DNA from 2 places in the Ammoniphilus soli genome. Region 1 is predicted to be linked to the other one. Evidence: riboswitches for the same ligand, from Rfam matches in the RefSeq annotation. Region 1 holds a riboswitch; the other holds the start of a gene.
The links. A riboswitch is a leader RNA that binds a small molecule or an ion and turns the genes downstream of it on or off. The one in region 1 is predicted to bind cyclic di-GMP.
Positions count from the first base shown of each region.

Region 1 (3,791 bases):
CCATGGCTAGAATTATATTTCTTGACTGGTCATATTGTTGTTCCGATGCAGTATACAATTCCCCAGACTTTTTACTTTGAATTTCTACTAGTGCATTAATGGTATCTTCTAGGGCTTTCTTTTGTGTGGAGGCACCATTTAGCTTCATTACTAAGGCAGATTGGTCTCCATCAATAGCCATTTGAAGAGATTGTCGGGTATTAGCTTCATAGGCAACCATGAGGGTTTGCAAGCTGCTGAACAAATCTTTTTCTTCCTTTGTTAACTCCAGCTTGCTGAAGGCTTCGATATTTTGTTTAGCTTTCTCAAGATTTTGCCCAACGGCAGCATTCAGTTTGTCTGCAGTCTGTCTTATGGCACTTGCATTCATTAAGATGACGGTATTTTCGGAGAGAGCCTTGTTGACTTCCATGAGCTGGATAACGGGTATAAATCTTTCCTGATACATTGAGCGAAGATGGGAATTCGATTCAAACAGCAGGTAGAGCCCTAAGTAGCCCACACTGCCCAAAATCATACAAATGGCACTAAAGACTATCAGGAATTTCCGGGAGATGCGCATATTATAAATAAATTTCAAAGCTTCCTACCTCGCCCTCAACATATTTATTTTTACTTATGTAATAACCAAGCTATATCCATGTTTCCAACTTGTTCAATTTGGACAGGAATACTTAGAGCAGGTTCAGACTCGTTGAAACTAGTCGAGCCAAAAAAAATCGTTGGTGGAGTAATGTCGATGGAGAAGCCCTTTTGAAAGATATGAGCGGATAAGTTTCCAGCAATCATATTACCAAATTCCCCAGTGAACGATTCTAGCATTTCACCTTCTAAAGCCATACCAAATAGATTTTGACCAAGCAATCCAAAGGTCTCAGAAGTTCCTTTCACTAGTAGCCGGCCCCGTATATCTCCAGTAACATCAATCAGAACCCCCCATTCGGGTTCGCGGACAAGCGGAATCTGTTTAACGGGTTCCTGAAGAGACAGGGAAAGGGATGATGGTGGGAACAACTTGGAAGAGTGTCTCTACTATTTGTGAGATTTTTCCGTTGTATGTCATGATCAATCAGCTCTTTCTGTAAATTTGGGAAAAATAAAAAACTATTCTTAAAAAGAATAGCCGTTTAGCACACTTCCAACATTGGCTTATCGGCAACCTGGCAATCGTGGCTCAAGTAGAGCTTTAGACCCATGGCTTTGCGTCCCTATCTTTCGAGTAGGTTTGCCTTTATTTCTCCGCCTTTCTTTATTCGTTTAATAGTTCTATTTTACCTATAGCGTTCCTAATTTTCAATAAAATTCATGGAATCCATTAAGTTAAATAAGAAGGTTAAATAAGAAGATCCAAGCCAATCTTGGTTCTTTTGGCCTGGATCTTTAGTAAGGCAATTTTAATGGCGTATTTTTCTAGCAAAATTAATTCCTCTACGTCTTAAAACTTTCTTGAGCTGGGGGATCATGCGTGTCCCAGATTTCATTGGCGAGTCGCATAAAGGACAACCCGGTGTGGTTTCTAATGAATAGTTTTTTCTCATCCAGCCTTTACAATCTGTAGATTCGCATTCCCAGACTTCAGTTGGGATCGCATCAGGATCGGGAGTATGGTCAGGAACAGCTTCGGGGAGGGATGTTTGATGTTCAAATTGTTCTGACATGCTGCATTCCGCCCTTCCTTAGAAATAAGATCAAGGAACCTTCATATTATCTCCTGGAATAAGCAAGGAAGTACATGTATTTTGTTCCAACTGAACTTTGAACAAAGGATGACACTTTGATGTTAGGTGCAAAAAACAAAAAAAACCTGGTACAATAAAGAAGAAGACAGGAATGAGACAGGAGCGAGCAAGTTGTTGGGATTTGTAAAGAAGTATCTATGGCCTCAAGCGAACTCTAAACCAGTAATTAAATCAGAGGGGGAAGTTTTAAGATCCTTAGTTGAACTTATTCCCCCTCATGTAAGCCGTGACGATGTTGTGTTTTTCTGTATTGGAACCAATCAAATTAGCGGGGACTGCCTGGGACCTTTGGTTGGATCCTATCTTAAAACCAATGGTTATGCCAATGTGTTTGGAACTTTACAGGATCCTATAGATGCAAAGAATATTAAAGAAAAAATACTGGAAGTTCCAAAAGGAAAATTTATTATTGCTATCGATGCTGCCCTAGGAACCTTTTCTTATGTAGAAAGTTTTTCTGTTTTCACGGGTCCCCTTCGTCCAGGTGCAGGAATTGGGAAGGAACTGCCAGCTATCGGTAATGTAGGGATAGTCGGAATAGTGAATCTGAAGGATTGGAGAACGGATAGCCAGATCCTTTTTAGGACTCCATTGTCCATTGTTATTCCGATGGTCATTACCCTATCGAGTGCATTAATGAAACGTTTCCCGATGCCTCAGCAACGCAGAGTAAACATATTCGAAGAAGATATCGAGATTAGGGCTTATCTCAAGCGTCTAAAGGGAGAGCACTATTCTCCATTGCTTGGTTAGATTATCTTAACCGTTTGGTCCAGAACCCGCCCTTAAAATATCTTGGATCATAGGAAATTAGGAAAGCTTTTGGTGCTAATTCTTCAACAGTACTCAAAAGCTTTTTTTCATTGCTTCTCTTGGCTAATACGAGCATTGTTAAACGGTGTCCTTCTTTTCCTTCCGCAAGCCAACTGGTTACGCCATATCCTTTTGCCCGTAAAATAGAGGCTAGCTTGGTTTCCGAAGAATCTACTACAATCTGCATGGTCACATAACCAAGAGCCAACCATTCTTCAATCTTGCTTCCTAAGTAAACACCTGTCCCCCAACCAATACAGTAAGCAGCTAGATTAAGGGGCTTATCGATATTGGCCAGTACAATATTTAATCCGATTAAATAAACAAATACCTCTACCATGCTTAAAAAAGAAGCAAGCATTCTTTGACCTTTCATTACAAAAATAAGTCTCACCGTAAATAAGGAGACATAAACGATATTAATAACGAAGATCGTGGCAATTATGCCCAGTCCACTCATAATTCATTCCCCCCTTTAGGGGCTTATGGTAACATACATAAGGAAAAAAGCCAAATTGACAAAAGTCTGCTGAGGTTTGCAGTATTTCCAAGGAAATTGTCGAGGAAGGTCGGAAATCAAAATATCCACATTTTTATGTGGATAACGTGTGAGTAACTTACGGTATGCTGTGGGTAAGTTGATTTCAACACAAAAGTTATTTTAGTTCTATTGTTATTTCAATTATAATGAATGTTAAACGAAGGGCAGAGAGAAGGGGAATCGTGAAAAGATGGGTTGTTGTTGCAAGCATAACCTTAGGGATGCTTTTGGCTGCATTAGACCAGATGATTATGAGCACAGCTATGCCGGAGGTTCAGAAGATACTTGGGGATAATATGGAGCTGTACAGCTGGGTGTTTTCGGCCTATATGCTCTCCAGTACGATAACTGTGCCGATTTTCGGGAAGCTGGCTGATCGCTTCGGAAGGAAAAATGTTTACCTTGTGGCTCTTGGGTTGTTTCTTATCGGCTCTGCTCTTTGCGCTCTGTCTACAAGCATGTGGCAGTTGGTCCTTTTTCGAGTGATACAAGGATTGGGAGCCGGTGGGGTATTGCCGCTTACCGTGACCATTGCAGGAGATCTTTACGATCTGAAAAATCGGGGGAAAATCCAGGGGCTTTTTAGCAGTATGTGGGCCATCGCTGGGATTGCCGGGCCAGTCCTAGGCGGTTGGATTATCGAAAACCTTCATTGGAGCTGGATATTCTGGTTGAATCTCCCGGTAGGAATTATAGCC
Region 1 is NZ_JBEGDL010000007.1:251,217-255,007, forward strand. It holds gene ABLT31_RS16450 (methyl-accepting chemotaxis protein) at 1-580, opposite strand, end outside; gene ABLT31_RS16455 (chemotaxis protein CheX) at 613-1,014, opposite strand; cyclic di-GMP riboswitch class I at 1,152-1,240, opposite strand; gene ABLT31_RS16460 (cold-inducible protein YdjO-related protein) at 1,395-1,658, opposite strand; gene yyaC (spore protease YyaC) at 1,785-2,492, shown strand; gene ABLT31_RS16470 (DUF2179 domain-containing protein) at 2,494-3,012, opposite strand; gene ABLT31_RS16475 (MDR family MFS transporter) at 3,276-3,791, shown strand, end outside.

Region 2 (3,791 bases), on a different contig from region 1:
GGTTCCTTAAACTTTTCCATGAATAGGAGAGACAGACGATGAAGGATCCATTGCTCCAGTTGTTCAAAGAAATCGAGAAGGAAAAAAGTGAACTGCTGGAAATCTTTAAGGAGGTCCAATCCCTGCATGACGAGAGGGTCATCAAGCTCAGCCAGGATTTGGACAGGCTCATTGTTCAATATCAGAAGATCCAATTAACGCAGAGGCGCGATTAGATGAATATGTAATTCACCTATATTCAATCGTGAGAGGGAGGGTAGAATGAGCCATTCAGTCATTGTCTCTAAAGGGAAGGATGTCCACGAAGCCATCACGATCGGTTTGGAGGTTCTTGAAGCCCGCAGGCAGGAAGTGGAGATTGAGATTATAGAAAATGCGACGAAAGGGTTTCTGGGGATATTCGGCTCTAAACCAGCCATTGTACGGCTAGTAAAAAAATCGCTTGAAGATAAAACCGCAATGGATCAACTCCGAAGTCAGGATCAGGAGGTGAGTCCGTCTAAACCTCAGGACACCTTGCCGGAGATGACCGAAATCGGGAAGGCCTGGATCACGGATGGGAGAATTTTTTGCAAGGAAACGCCTACCCACTATCCTACGATCACGCCAAAGAAAGGGATTACCCTATATAAAAATGGGGAGATCGTGAAACAACCAACGGTGATCTCGGAAAAAGACCAGTTTAAGGTTGATCTAAACGATGAACTAAAGGAAACAACCTGGTCCATCGAATTGGACGATAGGAAGATGATCGCCACCCTTCATATCCAGCCGGGGTACAAGCGGACCCGTACCCTAGTGGATCAAGAGCCTAGTCCGCATATCAAGCTGGAATTCGCCGAAGAGGAGGAGATCATCAATCACCTCCAAATCGCTTCGGTCGTCCAGAGAATGCAGGAGTTGGGGATCCAAACTGGGATACGAGAGATAGAAGTCTTTAAAGCTTGTGAAGCCCGGGTGTCTGGTGTATTCGAGATTGCCAGAGGGATTGAGCCTGAGCAGGGTCAAGACGGTTGGCTGGAATTGAAGGTAAACACCGAACTATTGAAAAACGAACCAAAGGAATTGGAAAATGGGAGGGTGGATTTTCGGGAGATCCAAACGATTCCCAGTGTGGATGCAGGCCAGGTGATTGTGATCGTTCACCCCCCTGCCGCAGGAAAGCCAGGGATGACGGTTACGGGGGAGATGATTCCGCCACCCCTGCCGAAGGAACTGAATGTTCAGGCAAGAAAAGGAGCGGACTTGATCGAAGACGGGACGAAAATTGTGGCCGTGGATTCGGGAAGGCCGCACATTGAGTACCAGGGGAATGTAGCCAGGGTTTCCGTCGTGCCCCGATTATATCACGCTGCCCATGTCGATTTGGCTTCGGGAAATCTGCATTTTTCGGGAGATATCGAGGTTCAAGGAAATGCGGAAGAGGGAATGACCGTCGAAGCCCTGGGGGATGTCCTCATACATGGTTTGAGCAATCGAGCGATCATTACAGCCGGAAATCGCATCGTGATCCGGGGAAGTGTGATTAATAGCTCTCTTGCCGCGGGAAAAAGCAACCTTCTGCTGGAGGATATGGGCCAATTGCTCGGAAAGATAGCGGACCAATTAGAGGGGCTTGCTTTGGCCATTCAGGAGCTTTATTTAAGTGCCGCTTTTAAAACGTCGGACTTTGCCCGGATGGGACTAAGCTCGTTGATTCGTATTTTACTAGAGCGAAAATTCAGTGAGGTTCCGAAGCTGGTTAAAGAATTGTCTGACTTGACGGCGAAAGCAGATAAAGAACAAAGGCTGGACCAGGGATTTAAGGAAGTCGTGATCAAGCTATCCAATGGATTCCTGAAGTTTCTGCCCACACAATTTCGTGTCCAAAAAGATCTTTCCGCTTTAATCCAACAGGTAAAAGCACTCGATGAATGGAGCCGCACCCCTTCAGAATCCGATGCCAGCATCATTATTCCTTATGCGCTAAACAGTGAAATCTATTGCAGCGGCGATGTATACGTTATCGATCAAGGGTGCATCCATTCGAAAATCCATTCGGGAGGCAGACTGCAAGTAAGCGGCATGGTACGCGGGGGACAGGTTTATGCTGCGTTGGGGGCCGATATTGGGGAAGCGGGAACCCCCGGCGGAAGACCAACAAGGATTCATGTGCCTTTTGGACAGACGATACGCATAAAGTACGTGATGGAAGGAACCTATCTCCAAATCGGAAATCAAACGCATCAATTTCTGACAGCAGACAACGATGTCTTTGCACGGATCGATCGAGAAGGGAATTGGCTTTTTCATTAGGATGGGGGAGAAAATGGTATGTTTGAGTGGCAAATAATGCTCAAGGAAGACAAGGCCATTGTTTTATTTAAAGGGGACATTGATATTGAAATGACAGGAGTGCTGGAGGAAGAAATGATGCCGGCTTTTTATCGTTTTGATCGTGCCTGTCACCGCCCGAATATTGTCGAAAAAACACAGGGTATTATTTAGCAGCTTTAAAACTGTTTCCCTTCATTGAACCGAGGGTCCATCCACTATATACTTAAATAAAAAATAGGTTGTTGATAAAGGCAAACGTACCAAAAGGTGGGGACGCAAAGCTATGGGTCTAAGGTCATTTCATGAACTACGACTGCCAGGCCGCCGAATAGTGAAGACGGAGGGCTATTCATATTTGAATAGCCCTTTAGTAGGATAGCGTCCGTTTTTTGCCCGCCTATTTTAGATATAGTAGATGAGATTCAAAGGAGTGGAGAAGGTTAACATGGACAGCGGGGAAAAAATCAATATTTTATTAGTGGACGATCGACCGGAAAATCTTTTAGCTCTGGAAGCAATTATTGAGAGAGAAGATTACAACTTAATCAAGGCTTTATCAGGCGAAGAAGCACTCAAATCTCTGCTGAAATATGATTTCGCTGCCATCTTACTAGACGTACAAATGCCTGGAATAGATGGCTTTGGAACCGCCAAGATCATTAAGGCTCGCGAAAAAACAAGAAATACTCCGATTCTTTTTATCACCGCGAATAACATGGATTCGGAGCATATATTTACCGGTTATTCGATTGGGGCTATAGACTATATCCTGAAGCCTTTTGATCCCATTATTTTAAAGGCGAAAGTCGAAGGGTTTGTAGAAATTTATAAAATGAATCAAAAGCTGTCCAAGCAAGCCGATATTCTGGCTGAAAAGACAACAGAACTGAAGAAAGCCTATTCGGAGTTGGCTGCCGTTACGGACAAGCTACGCGTATCTGAGGCTTTAGCCAATGTCATTAGCGAAACATCCATTGACTCGATGATGATACTGGATGAAGAGGGTTTGATTCTTAAAGTAAACCCTGCTGTGGAAAAAATGTTTGGTTATGAGGAGTCAGCGATTCTTGGCCAATACATAACTTCATTATTGCGGAGTGAAGCATCACAGAAATATATCCGAGATGCATTTCAAGCGATAAATAATTTAGAAAATATATTGGGTTATGATAATTCCAGAGAAATTGAAGCTACTCGAGCAGATGGCACTTCATTTCTGGCTGAAATCCAATTCGGAAAACGATACGTCCAGGGGAAATGCATCGTGGCTTGTACCGTACGGGACGTGACGAAAAAGAAGCAATATGAGGAAATGATTACCCATATGGCCTATCATGACGGCTTGACCGATCTGCCGAATCGAAGGCTTTTTAACGATGAGCTGAGTCAAAGGCTGCACCAAGCCAAGCAAAAGAACCAGCCCTTAGCGATGATGTATTTGGATATGGACCGTTTCAAATATATCAATGACTCCC
Region 2 is NZ_JBEGDL010000012.1:68,636-72,426, reverse strand. It holds gene ABLT31_RS21445 (sensor domain-containing protein) at 1-10, shown strand, start outside; gene ABLT31_RS21440 (aspartyl-phosphate phosphatase Spo0E family protein) at 39-215, shown strand; gene ABLT31_RS21435 (flagellar assembly protein A) at 262-2,295, shown strand; gene ABLT31_RS21430 (hypothetical protein) at 2,314-2,487, shown strand; cyclic di-GMP riboswitch class I at 2,557-2,645, shown strand; gene ABLT31_RS21425 (EAL domain-containing protein) at 2,762-3,791, shown strand, end outside.
Region 2: another riboswitch for cyclic di-GMP. It lies ahead of ABLT31_RS21425 (EAL domain-containing protein); the one in region 1 lies ahead of ABLT31_RS16455 (chemotaxis protein CheX).